4 regions of the Nocardiopsis sp. NPDC058631 genome follow, and region 1 is predicted to be linked to each of the others. Evidence: predicted binding sites of a transcription regulator. Region 1 holds the regulator's gene; each other region holds the start of a gene.
What was found. Region 1 encodes LexA, which represses DNA repair genes until DNA is damaged. Its sites were predicted from a motif close to TCGAACANNTGTTCGA; they were not measured.
Positions count from the first base shown of each region.

Region 2: uvrA (excinuclease ABC subunit UvrA) is a predicted target of LexA. The motif match lies at 2,329-2,344, and genes of this name have one in related genera.
Region 3: ACFWTE_RS04800 (DUF6504 family protein) is a predicted target of LexA. The motif match lies at 2,036-2,051, and genes of this name have one in related genera.
Region 4: ruvC (crossover junction endodeoxyribonuclease RuvC) is a predicted target of LexA. The motif match lies at 2,405-2,420, and genes of this name have one in related genera.

Region 1 covers NZ_JBHXQY010000001.1:176,645-180,852, reverse strand. The annotation lists gene ACFWTE_RS00790 (hypothetical protein) at 1-616, shown strand, start outside; gene ACFWTE_RS00785 (alpha/beta hydrolase family protein) at 726-1,826, opposite strand; gene lexA (transcriptional repressor LexA) at 2,012-2,731, opposite strand; gene nrdR (transcriptional regulator NrdR) at 3,391-3,906, shown strand; gene ACFWTE_RS00770 (vitamin B12-dependent ribonucleotide reductase) at 4,054-4,208, shown strand, end outside.
Region 2 covers NZ_JBHXQY010000042.1:22,195-26,402, reverse strand. The annotation lists gene uvrA (excinuclease ABC subunit UvrA) at 1-2,067, opposite strand, end outside; gene ACFWTE_RS15745 (TerC family protein) at 2,399-3,418, opposite strand; gene ACFWTE_RS15740 (glycosyltransferase family 4 protein) at 3,795-4,208, opposite strand, start outside.
Region 3 covers NZ_JBHXQY010000008.1:9,786-13,993, reverse strand. The annotation lists gene ACFWTE_RS04815 (SPFH domain-containing protein) at 6-1,088, shown strand; gene ACFWTE_RS04810 (hypothetical protein) at 1,162-1,353, opposite strand; partial or broken gene ACFWTE_RS04805 (protein kinase) at 1,334-1,809, opposite strand; gene ACFWTE_RS04800 (DUF6504 family protein) at 2,117-2,401, shown strand; gene ACFWTE_RS04795 (GNAT family N-acetyltransferase) at 2,597-3,172, opposite strand; gene ACFWTE_RS04790 (DinB family protein) at 3,493-4,110, shown strand.
Region 4 covers NZ_JBHXQY010000056.1:33,988-38,195, forward strand. The annotation lists gene ruvB (Holliday junction branch migration DNA helicase RuvB) at 1-1,137, opposite strand, end outside; gene ruvA (Holliday junction branch migration protein RuvA) at 1,156-1,776, opposite strand; gene ruvC (crossover junction endodeoxyribonuclease RuvC) at 1,827-2,375, opposite strand; gene ACFWTE_RS18900 (NUDIX domain-containing protein) at 2,621-3,457, shown strand; gene ACFWTE_RS18905 (molecular chaperone DnaJ) at 3,517-4,208, shown strand, end outside.

The sequences.
Region 1 (4,208 bases):
GGCGCAGCCGCAGAGCAGGGGCTGCGCGACGGCGGGCGTGGTCGCGGCCGCGCTGGTCCTGCTCGTGCTCGCGGCCGGTGCGATCTGGTACGTCGTCACGCGGGACTCCCCGGAGAGGGGCGAGTACGAGGCGGCGCCCGAGTGCGCCTCGGTCGCGACGGGGACACTGGACGCCCTGGTGCCCGGACACGAACTGGAGCTGGACGAGCCGATCGGCGCCCCGGAGGACCCGGCCGGGTCCGGGTGGCAGTGCCGCTGGGCGACCCCGGAGGGCCCCGGAGACGCCGTGCCGGCCACGGCGACGCTGGTGCTGGTGGCCGCGCCCGACCCGGGCGGGGTGACGACCTCCGCCGACAACATGCGCGCGACCACGCAACAGTACGAGACCACCGCACTGGACGGGATCGGCGAGGAGGCGGTGCGCTGGACCCGCGGAGACCCGTTCACGGTCGGCTGTGTGGGGACCAGGGTCTCCAACCTGTACCTGGAGTCCTGCTACAGCGTCGCGGCCGGCTACGACGCGTCCGAACCGGCCGACGAGGAGCGGATCGTCGCGGACGCCGAGGCGCTCGCGCTGGCCGTGGTCGAGGCGCTCCCGGAGTCCGTCCCCGAGTGAGGGGGCGGCGACTCCGCACGCCCCGCGACCGCGCCGACATGCGCCCGGTGACCGCCCGACCCGTGGTCGGGCGCCGGTACGCACCGGCCGGGGCCCCGGAGGCGGGACGCTACCAGGCGTTGCCGAGGAACTCCTCCAGCGCGGGGGAGACCCCCTCGGCGAAGGGTCTGTCCGCGTCCAGGACCGCCGCTCCGGGCTCGTCCTCGTAGGCCCGGAGGACGTGGTCGGTGCCGGGCAGGTCCACGCGTTCGGCGCCCTCCAACCCGGTCATGAGCCGGTCGACGTCCCCACGGGAGACCTGGGCGTCGTCCTCCCCCCACAGCACCAGGACCGGTGTGCCCTCCGGCAGGTCCCGCCCCAGCTCGACGGGGTCCAGGCCGTCCATGAAGGAGAGGAAGCCCGCGTTCCAGGGGGTGTAGATGCCGAACTGGTCGCCGTCCTGCGACGTGATGTCGCGCCCGCCCCTGATCGCGGCCCGCCCGGCCCGCACGTCCGAGAGGATCTGGACGGCCTCCGCCTCCTCGATCTGGCCCGCACCCTCGGCCAGGCGGATCTGCTCGGTGACCTGTCGGTCGAGGAGGTCCAGGTAGCGGGTGCCCGGCGGGGCGGCCAGCACCAGTGCGGGCGAGGGGAGCCCGGAGCCGATGAGCTGGTGGGCGCGCAGGGCGTACAGGGCGCCTTCGCTGTGCCCGACGACCACCACGCGCCCGGGGTCCACCTCCGGCTGCGCGAGGAGTTCCTCGTAGGCCGCCACGACCTGCCGGTCGAAGACCTCGGGGTCCACGGGGGTGATCCTCCGGACGCCGCCGGGGCCGGTCTCCTCCTCGATCTGGGGGTCCGGGCCGCTGCCGAACTTGTCGTAGCGCAGTGAGGCCACACCGGCGTCGGCGAGCACCCGCGACAGGTTCCAGTTGGTCTCGGCGTCGGGTCGCGCGGGTGCGTTGCCGTCGCGGTCGGTCGGGCCGCTGCCGGAGATGATGAGCGCACCGGGGACCCGCTCGGAGGCGCCGTGCGGAGCGCGGAAGGAAGCGGACACCTCGTGTCCGCCGCCCGCGAAGGTCAGTTCGCGCTCGACGCCGGCGACACCGGGCGCCTCGGCCCCGCCGTCGTCGGCCGGAGTGCAGGCGGCGGCGGAGAGCAGGACGGCGAGGACACCGCCGGCCACAGCGGCGCGCGGTCTGGCGACGGGGGAGGAGAGTGGTGTGGGCACCCTCCCAGCCTAGCGCTCCCACCGCACGGACCCCCGTCGTCCACAGCCCTGTCGGACGCGCGCGGGGCCGCTTTCGCGCAAGGGGCCCCGGGGCGGGCCGGTCCGGGTCGGAGGGCGCAGCACGGCGCCCCCGGTCCGTCGGGGGACGGTGCCGGAGGCGCGGGGCAGGCTGTGCGGGGAGCGGGTCAGACGCGGCGCATGACCGCGACGACCTTGCCCAGGACGGTGGCGGCGTCTCCGTTGATCGGCTCGTAGGCGTCGTTGCGGGGCATGAGCCACACGTGGCCGTCCTCCTCGCGGCGCAGCACCTTGACGGTCGCCTCGTCGTCCAGCAGGGCCGCCACGATGTCTCCGTTGTTGGCGTCCTGCTGCTGGCGGACCACGACCAGGTCGCCGTCGGTGATGGCGGCGTCGACCATCGAGTCGCCGACGACGGTGAGCATGAACAGGCGGCCCTCGCCGACCAGCTGGCGCGGCAGCGCGAGCACGTCCTCCACCGACTCCTCGGCGAGGATGGGACCGCCGGCGGCGATCCGGCCGATCAGCGGAACGGCGGCCGCGCGCGAGGGGTCGATGTCCTCGGGGGTCACGGTCTGACCGGAGGAACGGCCGGGGGAGCGCAGTTCCACGGCCCGGGGTCGGTTCTGGTCGCGGTGCAGGTAGCCCTTGCGCTGGAGGACCTTGAGCTGGTGGGCCACGCTGGAGGGGCTGGAGAGGCCGACCGCTTCTCCGATTTCCCTTATCGACGGGGGGAAGCCCCGCTCACGCACATACCGCTGGATGCAGTTCAGGACACTCTGCTGTCGCGCGGTGAGTTTGGGGGCTTCGGGTGTGGATCCGCCCGTGTTCCCCACTGCGGTGAGAACGGTGGCGGAATCTGTGGTTCCGGGATTCTCCTCCGGCACGGCCGGGCCTCCTCGGCATTCGGTTCGGTCAGGGCCTGATTGCGTGACTGGCCGCCACCGGTTCGCGACCGCGCCGACCTGGGGTCCGCGCGGTGTCGAAACCAGTGGGAAATCACAGCCAACATTAGACGTTGCGCACGGTGATATCAAACAAGCGTTCGAGACGTCAGGCCATTGTCCCGCGTTTTTCCGCGGTCAATTTCCGGCCTCTACTGACGTGTGTACACGTGGTCACGTGGTGTTGTCCCCGGAATGCGCGAACACGTGTCCTCCGAAGGCGGTTCCGGCGGGATGTGGGACTGGTCTCCCGAATCCCCGGCATCGGGGCGAAACCTCCTCGTGGGGCGCACTTTCGGGCACGACAGGCCGCCGGGGCAGCGGATGCCGGGGGCCCGCGCCGCTATTCTTGTCATCGGTGCCGACCGCCCCCGGGGCGGCCCGGCGCCCCCCTGGAACCCACTCCGTGCCGCCGTCGGCGGCGAACCTTCGCCACCGCGTGCCCGCGCACGGGACACGCCGGTCGCCGGGTTGCGGGGCACCCCTTGCTGCACCTAGGTTCGACCACAACATCTGGTGCTCTCGCGGGATGAATTGCCCAGGAGTTGTGGTTTAGTAGAGGTACAGGGTGTCGATGTGGTGAGGGAAGCAGGTAAACCAGGATGCACTGTCCGTTCTGCCGTCATCCGGACACCAGGGTGATCGACAGCAGGTCCACGGACGACGGCGCGGCCATCAGGCGCCGCCGCTCCTGCCCCGTGTGCGAGCGCCGCTTCACCACGCAGGAGACCGTCCTGCTGATGGTCGCCAAGCGCTCCGGGGTCACCGAGCCCTTCAGCCGCACCAAGATCATCGCCGGGGTGCGCCGGGCCTGCCAGGGCCGCCCCGTCTCCGAGGACGCCCTCGCCAAGCTCGGCCAGCAGGTCGAGGAGGAGATACGCGGACGCGGCGTCGCCGAGGTCCCGGCCCATGAGATCGGACTGGCCATCCTCGGTCCCATGCGGGATCTGGACGAGGTCGCCTACCTGCACTTCGCCAGCGTCTACCGCGGTTTCGAGAGCCTCGCCGACTTCGAGTCCGAGATCGCCAGCCTGCGGCGCGACCGCGAGTCCGAGGACGGCGACGCGACGGCCCGCGACGGGTCCGCCCTCCCCGAGAGCAGCACGACCACCGGGTAGCGCCCCTGCGGCCGGGAGGCCGCGGGCGGGGCGCCGCCGGGGCGGGACGGACACCGCGGGGGACATCCTCCGACCTGTCCGTCCCGTATTCCAAGAACACCGGGCACGGTTGGGCAGGCCGTGCCCATGAGGTAGGGGGACTCCACCATGACGGAAACCGCCAGCGGACCTACGGGGCGCAAGGGCAAGGGGAATCGCAAGGGGCTGAAGGTCAAGCGGGTCTTCACGACCCCCGGGACGCACCCGTACGACTCCCTGGAGTGGGAGCGCCGCGACGTCGTCATGACCAACTGGCGCGACGG
Region 2 (4,208 bases), on a different contig from region 1:
GACCTTGTCGACCTTGTTCACGCCGTTGACCCGCAGGTGACGGCCGGGCACGTCGCGCGCCCCGTTGAGCTCCTTGGCCAGCGCCTTGTACAGGATCTCGTTGACCAGGGTGGACTTGCCCGAACCGGACACTCCCGTGACGGCGGTGAACACCCCCAGCGGGAAGGCGACGTCGATGCCGTGGAGGTTGTTCTCCCTGGCGCCCTTGACCACCAGTTCGTGCCCCCTGGTGAGGGGCCGCCGCCCTTCCGGGAGCGCGATGGCGCGTCGGCCCGACAGGTACTCGCCGGTCAGCGACTTCTCGGAGGTGAGGAGTTCGTCCACGCTCCCGGACACCACGACGTGGCCGCCGTGCTCGCCCGCACCGGGGCCGATGTCGACGACCCAGTCGGCGGCGCGGATGGTGTCCTCGTCGTGCTCGACCACGATGAGCGTGTTGCCGATGTCGCGCAGCCGCTGGAGGGTCTCCAGCAGGCGGGCGTTGTCGCGCTGGTGCAGGCCGATGGACGGCTCGTCGAGCACGTACAGCACGCCGACCAGGCCGGAGCCGATCTGTGTGGCCAGCCTGATGCGCTGGGCCTCACCGCCGGAGAGCGACCCGGACGAACGGGCCAGGCTCAGGTAGTCCAGGCCCACGTCGAGCAGGAAGCCCAGCCGTGCGTTGATCTCCTTGAGCACCTGGGCCGCGATGACCATGTCGCGGTCGGAGAGCCGGAGCCCGGCGAGGAAGTCCGCACTGTCGGTGAGCGACATCTGGGCGACCTCGGCGATGGACCGGCCGCCGACGGTCACGGCCAGTACGACCGGCTTGAGGCGGGTCCCCTCACAGGTGGGGCAGGGCACGGTGCGCATGTACCCCTCCAGCCGCTCGCGACCGTAGTCGCTCTCGGTCTCGGAGTGGCGGCGCTTCACCCAGGGGATGACGCCCTCGAAGTCGGTGTAGTAGGAGCGGTTGCGCCCGTACCTGTTGCGGTAGGTGACGTGGACCTGGGTGTCGTGCCCCTCCAGCAGCGCCTTGCGCGCGCGGCGCGGCAGCTTCTCCCAGGACGTGTCCAGGTCGAACCCGACGGCCTCGCCGACCGCGGTCAGGATGCGCTCCCAGTAACCGCTGTTGGGCCCGCCCGACCAGGGGCCGATGGCGCCCTCGGCCAACGTCCTCTCCGGGTCCGGGACCAGCAGGTCGGCGTCGACCTCCATACGGGTGCCCAGGCCCGAGCAGTCGGGGCAGGCGCCGTAGGGGGCGTTGAAGGAGAAGGAGCGGGGTTCGAGCTGCTCGAAGGACAGGTCGTCGTAGGGGCAGTACAGGTGCTCGGAGAACACCTTCTCGCGCTCGGTGTCGTCGGCGTCCAGGTCCACGAAGTCCAGGACGATGGTGCCGCCCGCGAGCTTGAGCGCCGTCTCGACGGAGTCGTTGAGGCGTCCGCGCGCCCCCTCCTTGACGGAGAGCCGGTCCACGACCACGGCGATGTCGTGCTTGTCGTAGCGGCCCAGCTTGGGAGTTTCGTCGAGGCGCACCGCCTCGCCGTCCACGACCGCGCGGGTGTAGCCCTTGGACTGGAGGTCCTTGAAGAGTTCGGTGTACTCGCCCTTGCGCCCGCGCACGACCGGGGCGAGCACCTGGAAGCGGGTGCCCTCGGTCATCTCCAGGACGCGGTCGACGATCTGCTGCGGCGTCTGCCGCGCGATCTCGCGGTGGCACTCGGGACAGTGCGGCACCCCCACACGCGCCCACAGCAGGCGCAGGTAGTCGTACACCTCGGTGATGGTGCCGACCGTGGAGCGCGGGTTGCGGCTGGTGGACTTCTGGTCGATGGACACCGCCGGGGACAGTCCCTCGATGAAGTCCACGTCCGGCTTGTCCATCTGGCCGAGGAACTGGCGCGCGTACGCCGAGAGGGACTCGACGTAGCGGCGCTGCCCCTCGGCGAAGATCGTGTCGAAGGCCAGCGAGGACTTCCCCGACCCGGACAGGCCGGTGAACACGATCATGGAGTCACGCGGCAGGTCCAGCGAGACGTCCTTGAGGTTGTGCTCTCGGGCTCCCCGGACTACCAGTTGTTCGACCATCGAGTGAGACATCCTTCGGCATAGGCGCACAGGGTGCTGACCGCGTCGGATGACAGCGGCTGACCCGTGTGTGGCTTCGCGGCGTGGCGGTCGAACGGCCCCAGGCGACCACCTCGGCCTCGGAATCGGGCCGGTGAGGGGATGCGGGAAGGGCGTAGGCCTCCCCGTCCGTCAAGACTAACGATCGCCGACGACGGTTTCTTCCACAACGGAGAAGTGGTGGTGCCCCGACGCTCCAGCGTCAGGACACCACCACTATAGACGAACAGTTGTTCGAGAAAGGTCGTTTCGCGTGAGGTCCGCGAGCGGGGCGGAGACCGCCCGCCCGGTATCAGGACCTGTCGGCCGTGACGTCCTTTTCTCCCTCGACGGCGGGCTTGTTGCGCTCGTCGATCCTGGACTTGACCAGGCTTCCGACGATGGTGATCGTCATGATGCCCAGGATCACGGTCAGCGAGGCGCCGATGCCGATGTCCACGATGTGGATGCCGTTCTCGTGCAGCGCGTGGAAGATCATCTTCACACCGATGAACAGCATGATCGCCGACAGGCCCCAGCTGATGTAGGCCAGGCGGTCCATGAGTCCGGCCAGCAGGAAGTACAGCTGGCGCAGGCCCAGCAGCGCGAAGGCGTTGGCGGTGAAGACGATGTAGGCGTCCTGGGTCAGGCCGAAGATCGCCGGGATGGAGTCGACGGCGAAGACCAGGTCGATGACGCCGATCGCGAGGATGACCAGGAGCATGGGCGTGACGTGCCGCCTGCCGTCGAGCTTCACGGTCAGCTTGGCACCGTGGTAGTCGTCACTGACCGGCCAGAAGCGCTTGACCAGGCGGACCACGGGGGTCTGCGTGAAGTCCTTCTCCTCCTCGTCGGCCTTGACGTGGTCCCGGATGATCTTGTAACCGGTGTAGATCAGGAAGGCGCCGAAGAGGTAGAAGACCTCGCTCCAGGCGTTGATGACCTGGGCGCCGAGGACGATGAAGATGCCGCGCATGATGAGCGCGATGACGATGCCGACGAGCAGGACCTCGTGCTGGTACTTCCTGGGCACGGCGAAGGAGCCCATGAGGAGGTAGAACACGAAGAGGTTGTCGATGCTCAGGCTCTTCTCGGTGACGAAGCCCGCGAAGTACTCCGCGCCGGCCGCACCACCGCCGTAGTACCAGACCCCGAAACCGAAGAGGATGGCGATACCGATGTAGAAGACCGCCCACCAGGCGGCCTGCTTGATCCCGAACTCCTGGGGACCCTTCTTCTTACTCCACGGGTGGTCGACGATGGCCAGGTCGATCACCAAAATGGCGATCATGCCACCGATCGTCGCGGCCCATACCCACAAGGGAACGTTCACGGACGGATTCTCCTCCGGTTGGTGCGCGCGAGCGGAGTGCGCACACGGCGAATTACCGGAGGTCTCTCCCGCTCACGTCCTGCGAACGTGAACCGACGGCACCGGGAGAACGACTCTGTACTCCGTGATGACGACACCGCCGCGACAGGGATACTCCCCTCACGTGAAACCAAGGATACCGGTCGTACGCACACCGTGACCCACACAGTGACGCACACAGGTCCCTGGACCAGGATGACATCTTCGGCGTCTTCGGGGAAGTCGCTGCGAGGGTGGTGTTTCCCGCTCCGCGGGGTCACACCATCCGATCCCCCGGGATACCGCCCGCCCCGGCGGCGGAACCGACGGCCCACGACGCCGCGGAACCCGTCCGTGTTCAGCGGCGCAGCACCGACTTGTACACGCAGGCGGCGGCCTCCACTGCGTCCTCCTCGCTCGGCAGGGCCAGGGCGGCCTCCCGCGAACGGGCCCTCAGGTCATCCGCCAGCACGGGGTCGTCCAGGACGCGTCCCACCGCGGCCGCGAACGCCGCCGTGTCCCCCGGCGGCACCATCAGCACCGTCCCCGAGTACAGGTCGGGGATGCCCCCCACCCGGGTGGAGACCACGGGGAGCCCCGACCGCAACGCCTCCATGATCACCAGTGACGGCCCCTCCCACTGGCTCGTCAGGCAGAACACGTCCGCCGCGGCGAGCAGGTCCGCCACGTCCGACCGGTGGCCCAGCATGCGCACGTCGGCGTCCATCTCGGCCGCCGTGTCGTGCAGGCGGCCCCACAGGGGACCGTCCCC
Region 3 (4,208 bases), on a different contig from region 1:
ACATGATCGATCCGGCCATACCCCTCATCATTCTCGCGGTCCTGTTCGTCGTGATCGCCCTGGCGGCGATCCGTATCGTCCCGCAGGCGAGGGCGTACAACATCGAACGCTTCGGCCGCTACATCCGCACCCTCGGCCCCGGCCTGAACTTCATCGTCCCGGGCGTCGACCGCGTCAACTCCAAGTTCGACCTGCGCGAGCACGTGTTCACGTCGCGCCCCCAACCGGTGATCACCCAGGACAACCTGGTCGTCAACATCGACACCGTTCTGTACTACCAGGTCACCGCGCCCAAGGCCGCGGCGTACGAGGTCGCCAACTACATCCAGGCCATCGACCAGTTGACGGTCACCACCCTGCGCAACGTCATCGGCTCGATGGACCTGGAGCAGACCCTCACCTCCCGTGAGGAGATCAACACCCGCCTGCGCGGCGTCCTGGACGACACCACCGGCAAGTGGGGTATCCGCGTCAACAGGGTCGAGATCAAAGCGATCGACCCGCCGCCCACCATCAAGGAGGCGATGGAGAAGCAGATGCGGGCCGACCGCGACAAGCGCGCGGCCATCCTGCACGCCGAGGGTGAGCGCCAGTCCCGGATCCTGAAGGCGGAGGGCGCCCGTCAGCAGGTCATCCTGGAGGCCCAGGGCGACCAGCAGGCCGCCATCCTGCGGGCGGACGGCGAGGCCAAGGCGATCGAGCGCGTGTTCCAGGCGGTGCACGCCAACAACGCCGACGCCAAACTGCTCGCCTACAAGTACCTGGAGACCCTGCCGAGCCTGGCACAGGGTGAGGGGAACACGTTCTGGGTCATCCCCGGTGAGCTCACCGAGGCGGTCAAGAACGTCAGCCACGCCTTCGCCGGCGACGCCGCGGAGCGCAGCCCGTCCACCGAGAAGAGCGGTGACGAGCGGGAGAGCGGCCCGGCCCAGATCGCGGGGCCGGGCCTGGCCCCGTCCTCGTCGGCGCAGGCCGCGATGGACGCGGCGGAGGCCGCGGAGCGGGCCGTGGCGGATGCCCGCGACGACGTGCGCCGGGCCGGGGAGGGCATCGGGGGTTCGCCTCCGGGGCCGCGCGAGGGGGCCTGAACCCGGGCCCCGGCCGGTCCGGACGTGGACGGGGAGGGCTGGGCCGGTGACGTACCGCGCCCTTCCCGTGCTCCTACGGCCGGTCCCGCGCCTCCTCGTCGAGGGCGGGGCAGGGCCGGCATCCGGCGAAGTCGGTGCTCTCGACGAGGGTGCGGTCGCCGTTCACCTCGCTCATCCGGCGGATCTCCGCGCGCTCGCCGTCGTAGCGCAGGAGGGCCTCGTAGCGGGTGCGTTCGTCCTCACCGTCGTTGTCCCAGCACTGCACGCCGAACGTTCGAGGGCTTGAGGTCGCGGTGGACGACCCCGGACCAGTGGATGGCGGTGAGGGCCGCGGCCACGCCCATCGCGAGGCTGTCCAGTGTGCCGCCCCGCACGGGGCCGTCCGCGCGGATCGCCTCGTCCAGGTTCGGCCCCGGCACGTACTCGGACACGATGAAGAGGGGGTCGCCCTCCAACCGGGCGTCGATCACCGCGGCGGCGGAGAAGCGGGCGTCGCGGCGGGCGGACTCGACCTCGCGGGCGAAGCGGAGGCGGAAGGGCTCGTCGTCGGCCAGACCGGTGTTGATGAGCTTGACGGCGACGAGCCGGCCGTCGGCGCCCTCGGCGGGGTAGAGGGCCCCATGCCCCCGTGGCCCAGTCGGCTCACGATGCGGTAGCCGTCAAGTTCGCGCGGGTCCCCCGCACGCAGGGGTCTTCCGCTCTCGTGGCCGTTCGACGTCACAGCGGGGGTCCCTCGTATGGCTCGTGTGATGCGCGCACAACAGCGTACCGATGCCGACACGCCGACATGCTCCGGACCGGATCGGCGCGCGGCTGCTCGGGGGCGGGTGGGCCGCTCAGCGGTACCGATCCTCGTGCAGCGGGGTACGGGGCTGCGGCGCCGTCGTGCGTGAGGGGACGCGGAAGTCCCCGAAACAGTTCCGCGGGGGCGCCGATTTCGCTAGTCTTAGAACACATGTTCGATAGCCTGTTCGCGTCTTCCCCACGGGCGGGTGTCCCGGCGGCGTGCATTGGGACTCAGGAGGCGGATGATGCTGAGGGGAAGTGTCGTGGGACGGTACTACGGGGCGGAGGTCACCGTCGTCGAGGACGACGGGCGCCCGGCCCGGTTCACGTGGAACGGAAGGGTGCACGGCGTGCGCAGGATCCTCGACCACTGGGTCACCCTGCGCATGGACTGGACCCCGGTGAGCGGGTCCCAGGTGCCCGAGCGCAGGCACTGGAGGGTGGAGGCCGGAACGCCCCGGGGCGTGTACGAACTGCGCCACGACACGGCCAGCGAAACCTGGCTGCTCTCCCGGGTGTGGGGTTAGGTCGTGTTTCTTGCCTCCTTCCGGGCTCGCGTCCACCGGGCTTCCTCCCGCCGCGCCTCCGCGCTCGTGGAGCACCACCAGGCCGAACGTCGCACCTCGCCCTGCGAGAGATCGCCCGGACGGCCGCTCACCGGCCCGAGAACCTTCAAAAAACACTCCCTGGGCACGGGGGCCGTTCCGTGCCGACGCCCCGCCTCAGACCGGGTCGGACGGAAGGAGGCTGTACACGGCCAGGTCCGTCCGGCCCTCGTGCAGCGGCATCGCGCTCCGCTCGACCCCCTCCGGGGTGAAACCTGCCCGCTCGGCGACCCTGCGCGAGCCGGTGTTCCCGGTACCCGCCTTGATCTCCACGCGCAGGAACCCCTGGTCGATCGCCCACCGGGAGACGGCCACGGCCGCCTCGGTCGCGTACCCGCGGCCGCGCCCCCAGGGGGACACCCAGTAGCCGACCTCGGTGTTCATGGCGGGCCACAGGGTACGGACCAGGCCGATGGCGCCCACGAGGCGGCCCGACTCCCTCTCCACCATGGCCCACTGCTGGCCCTCGCCGCCGGTGCGCATCCCCGGTGCGATCTCCCGGCACCACCGCTCGGCGTCCTCGCGGGTGTAGTGCGCACCGGGCCGGGGGATCGGGATCCACCGCTGGAGCTCGCCGTCGGTGCAGCTCGCGTGCACGTCGTCGATGTCGGCCTCGACGAACGCGCGCAGGCGCAGGCGCTCCGTTTCCAGGATCACGGAAGGCAGCATGGGTACCTGCCGGCTCGTGGACATGCCGCTGTCTCCCCCAGGTCGTGTTTTTGGGTTCCTCCGGGCTCGCGTCCACCGGGCTGCCTCCCGCCGCGCCTCTGCGCCCGTGGAGCACCACCAGGCCGAACGTCGCACCTCGCCTTGCGAGGGAAGGCCCGGACGGCCGCTCGCCGACCCGAAAGTTCTTCCACAAGACACTCCCTGGTCAACGGTGCGGAGTGCGCTCACGATACGCGCACGGACCGGTCACCCGGTACCGGCCCACCCCTGAGGGCCGCCCCGCCCGAACAGCTCCCAACCCTGCCCGCCCGGGCAGGGCGACCTCTCGCGAAAGGTGTGCAGAAATGACCGGGAAAGAACCGACCACCGTCCTCCTCCGGTACCTCCAAGGGGCCAGGGAGACCATGCTGTGGAAGCTGGACGGCCTGTCGGAGTACGACGTCCGACGGCCGATGACACCGACCGGAACCAGCCTTCTGGGCCTGGTCAAGCACCTGGTCGGTGTCGAGTCGGACTACCTGGGATCGGTGTTCGGGCGCCCCTTCGGTGAACCGGTGCCCTGGGCCGACCCCGATGTGGCGCCCAACACGGACATGTGGGCCACCCCCGACGAGTCGCGCGAGTACGTCGTGGGCCTGTACCGGCGGGTGTGGGCCCACGGGGACACCACGGTCGCCGAGCTGGGGCCGGACGGTACCGGCCGTGTGGGGTGGTGGCCGGAGGAGCGGGCCGAGGTGACCGTGTTCCAGGTCCTGGTGCACCTGATCGCCGAGACCGACCGGCACGCGGGACACGCCGACGTCGTCCGGGAGCTCATCGACGGAGCCGCGGGTCTGGGGCCGGGCAACGACAACCTGCCCGCCGTGGAACAGCACTGGTGGGAGCAGTACCGGGGCCGCCTGGAGCGCGCGGCGCGCGAGGCCGGCGCCGCGGCCGGAGAGGCCGGCGCGCCGCAGCGGTGAGGGCGGCGCGCGGTGCTCCCCGGAACGCTCCGGGGGCACCGCGGCCGGGCCGGTCCCCGCTCGGCACCTTGCCCGACCCGGCCGCCGGGTTCTCCTCC
Region 4 (4,208 bases), on a different contig from region 1:
CCCGGCCGAACCCGGCGCGGCGCCGCCGGGGGCAGCGGCCCCGTTGGCCGTTCCCACGGCGGTGGCGCCGGCGGTCGCCGCGCCGAACGCGGCGTCCGGCGGCGGCGTCAGGCCCATGTGCGCCCAGGCCTGCGGGGTGGCGACCCGGCCGCGCGGGGTGCGTGCCAGGAAACCGGACCGGACCAGGAACGGCTCGGCGACGACCTCCACGGTCTCCGCCTCCTCCCCCACCGACACCGCGAGGGTGGAGAGGCCGACCGGGCCACCGCGGAAGCGGTTCATCAGGACGTCGAGGATGGCGCGGTCCAGCCGGTCCAGGCCGAGTTCGTCGACCTCGTACAGTTCGAGCGCGGCGCGGGCGGTCCGCAGCGACAGGTGCCCGTCGCCCCGCACCTCGGCGTAGTCGCGCACCCGGCGCAGCAGCCGGTTGGCGATACGGGGTGTTCCGCGCGAGCGCCCGGCGATCTCCCGGGCCGCGTCCTCCGCCATGGGCGCGCCGAGCAGCCCGGCGGACCGGTGCAGGATCAGCTCCAGCTCCTCGGGGGTGTAGAAGTCCATGTGCGCGGTGAACCCGAACCGGTCGCGCAGCGGGGCGGGCAGCATGCCCGCCCGGGTGGTGGCCCCGACCAGGGTGAACGGGGCGATCTCCAGGGGGATCGCCGTGGCACCGGGCCCCTTGCCGACCACGACGTCGACCCGGTAGTCCTCCATCGCCACGTAGAGCATCTCCTCGGCGGGGCGGGCCATCCGGTGGATCTCGTCCAGGAACAGCACCTCGCCCTCCTGGAGGGTGGAGAGGACGGCGGCCAGGTCGCCGGAGCGCTCGATGGCCGGGCCGGAGGTGATGCGCAGCGGGGCGCCCATCTCGGTGGCGATGATCATGGCCAGTGTGGTCTTGCCCAGTCCGGGTCCGCCGGACATGAGGATGTGGTCCGGGGCCCGGTTGCGCCTGCGGGCGCTGTCCAGGACCAGGGAGAGCTGTTCGCGCACCCGTTGCTGTCCGACGAACTCGTCCAGGGCGCGGGGACGCAGGGCTCCCTCGACCTGGCGGTCGTCCAGGCTGGCGTCGGAGGAGACCGCCTCGCGCTCGTACGCGGCGGCCTCGTACGCCTCGTGGGGCTCGTACGGTTCGTGCATGGGGTCCATCCCTCCCTCCTAGGCGCGGCTGAGCCTGCGCAGAGCGGTACGCAGCAGGACGGCGACGTCCGTGGTCCCCTCCGACTCGGCGGTGACGGCGGCCGCGGCGGCCTCGGCGTCCTTGGCCGACCAGCCGAGGTTGACGAGGCCGGAGACGACCTGGCCGCGCCGGGCGGCGTCGGAGGCGCCCGCGGGTGCCGCGCCCTCGGCGGGCGGCAGCGTTCCGTCGGTGAGGATCGGTGATTCGAGCTTGCCCGCCAGCTCCAGCACGATGCGCTGGGCGCCCTTCTTGCCGATGCCCGGCACGCGGGTCAGAGCGGCGGTGTCCTCGGTGGCCACGGCCTGGCGCAGGCCGGCCGGGCTGTGGACGGAGAGGATGGCCAGGGCCAGGCGCGGACCGACCCCGGAGGCCGTCTGCACCCGCTCGAACAGGTGCCTCTCGTCGTCGTCGGCGAACCCGAACAGGGTCAGGGAGTCCTCGCGCACGATGAGGCTGGTGGCGACGGTGCCGGTCTCGCCGACGTGCAGCCGGGACAGTGCGGAGGGGGTGCACTGGACGGTCATGCCGACCCCGCCGACATCGATCACGGCGCTGCCGGCGCCGCGTGCGGCCACCCGGCCGGTGAGGAACGCGATCATCTCGTGCGGGCACCGGGGGCGGTGCCCTTCTCCTTCCTGGAGGCGGGGAACTAGCGGCCGCGGGTGCGGCGGGCGAGTTCCACCTTGCGGGCGAAGTCCTGTGCGGCCTGTGCGACGCGGGCCTGGGCCCCGCCGCGCCAGATGTGGCAGATGGCCAGGGCCACGGCGTCCGCCGCGTCCGCGGGCCTGGGGGGCCCGTCGAGTCCGAGGATACGCGCCACCATGGTGCCGACCTGTGCCTTGTCGGCGCGACCGCTGCCGGTGATGGCGGCCTTGGCCTCGCTCGGGGTGTGCAGCGCCACGGGCAGGCCCCGGCGCGCGGCGCACACCAGGGCGATGCCGCTGGCCTGGGCGGTCCCCATGACCGTGCTGAGGTTGTGCTGGGCGAAGACCCGCTCGACGGCGACCGCGTCCGGCTGGAAGCGGTCCAGCCACTCCTCGATCCCGCGTTCGATGCCGACGAGCCGCTGGGGCAGCGCGGTGTCGGGACTGGTGCGGATGGCGTCGGCACCGAGCAGGGTGAGCGGTTTGCCGATGGCGCCCTCGACGACACCGACGCCGCACCGGGTCAGCCCCGGGTCGATCCCCAACACTCGCACTCCGCACACCCTTGCCTTCGAACACGTTGTCGAACGTTCGTTCGCACCATGCTAGCGGCGGGCAGCGACGCCCGGTTCCGGCCCGACCGGGCGTGTCGCCGCCCTCGCCGCGACCCCGGGGCGACGCCCCGTACCGGTGCCAGGGAGGCGAGGGGACGGAAAAAGGGGTGGACGGTGGCCGGGCCGCGTGCTAAGTTCATCTCAGATAGAGAAAAACTCATGTTGAGAAAAACAAGGAACCGCACGTGAACGACGACAGGACGCCACCGCACGACGGGCCGGAGAGCCGGTTCCTCGCCGGCTACGACCCCCACGCCTTCGCCCCCGCGGCGGTCACGGTCGACGTCGTCGCCCTCACGATCCGCCCGGAGGCCGGCCCCGGCCAGGACGGCGCGCGAAGGGCCGGGACCCCCCACGTCCTGCTGACCCGGCGCGGCGCGCACCCCCAGCGCGGCTGGTGGGCCCTGCCCGGCGGGTTCGTCCGGGCGGAGGACGGGCCGGACGGCCCCGCCGACCCCGACCTGCCCGACGCCGCCCTGCGCGTGCTGTCCGAGAAGACCCGGCTGCCCACCGAACTGCACCTGGAGCAGCTGGGCACCTACGGCGCCCGGGGGCGTGACCCCCGCATGCGCGTGTTCTCCGTGGCCCACATGCTCCTGGCCCCCGACCTGCCCGACCCCGACAGCGGCCGCGACACCGAGGAGGCCGCCTGGGTCCCGTGGAGCGGGCTCGGCCTCGGCGAGGACACCCGCGCCGACCGCGACCTCGCCTTCGACCACGGGCGGATCCTCGACGACGCGGTCGAACGCGCCCGCTCCAAGCTGGAGTACACCGCCCTGGCCACCGCGTTCCTGCCGCCCGCCTTCACCATCACCGCGCTGCGGGAGGTCTACCAGGCGGTGTGGGGGCGCACCCTGCACGCCGCCAACTTCCACCGCAAGATCCTCGCCACCCCCGGGTTCGTGGAGGACACCGGAGAACTCGCCGAACACGGCGGCCCCGGCGGCGGACGCCGGGCCCGCCTGTACCGGGCCGGGGGCGCCGCGCTCCTGCACCCTCCCCTGCTGAGGAGCACCCAGTGACCGGGGCGCGACGACCGCACCGGCAAACCACACCGCCGCGCACCGGAACGGAGGACCCGATGAGCACCGGAGAGCACGACACCGCCGCGTTCGACGCGGCTCTGCGCACCGTCACCCTGGCCGAGGACCCCGTGGCGCTGTTCGGCCCCCTGCCGACCGGCGGCGCAGACGTCCCCCGGGCCGCCACCGCCGAGTACCGGCGCCTGGCCCGCCTCGTCCACCCCGACCCGGCGCCCGGGGGACGCCGCACCGAAGCCGCGTCGGCCTTCACCCGGCTCACCGGGCTGTGGAGCCTGTACAGGGACATGGTCGCCGGGGACCTGGGCTTCGACGACCTCACCCTCGTCACCCGCACACGCGGCTACCGCGTCGCGGCCGGGCGCATGGCCCGGGGCGACGTCGCCGACCTGTACCCGGTGCGCTACCGCAAGGGGACGTGGCACGACGCCGTGCTCAAACTCCCCCGGTCCCAGCGCGACAACGACCTGATGGAGGCCGAGGCGACCGCCCTGCGCCGCGTGCGGGAGAAGGGCCACGAGCGCTACCGGGCGTTCGTCCCCGCACTGGTGGAGTCGTTCAAGCACCGCGACGCCGCGACCGGCGTGGAGCGACACGCGAACGTCCTGGGGCGGCTGCACGGGTTCCACACGCTCGCCGACGTGCGCCGCGCGTACCCGCAGGGGATCGACCCGCGCGACGCGGCGTGGATGTGGCGGCGGCTGCTGGTGGCCGTCGCCAACGCGGCGCGGGC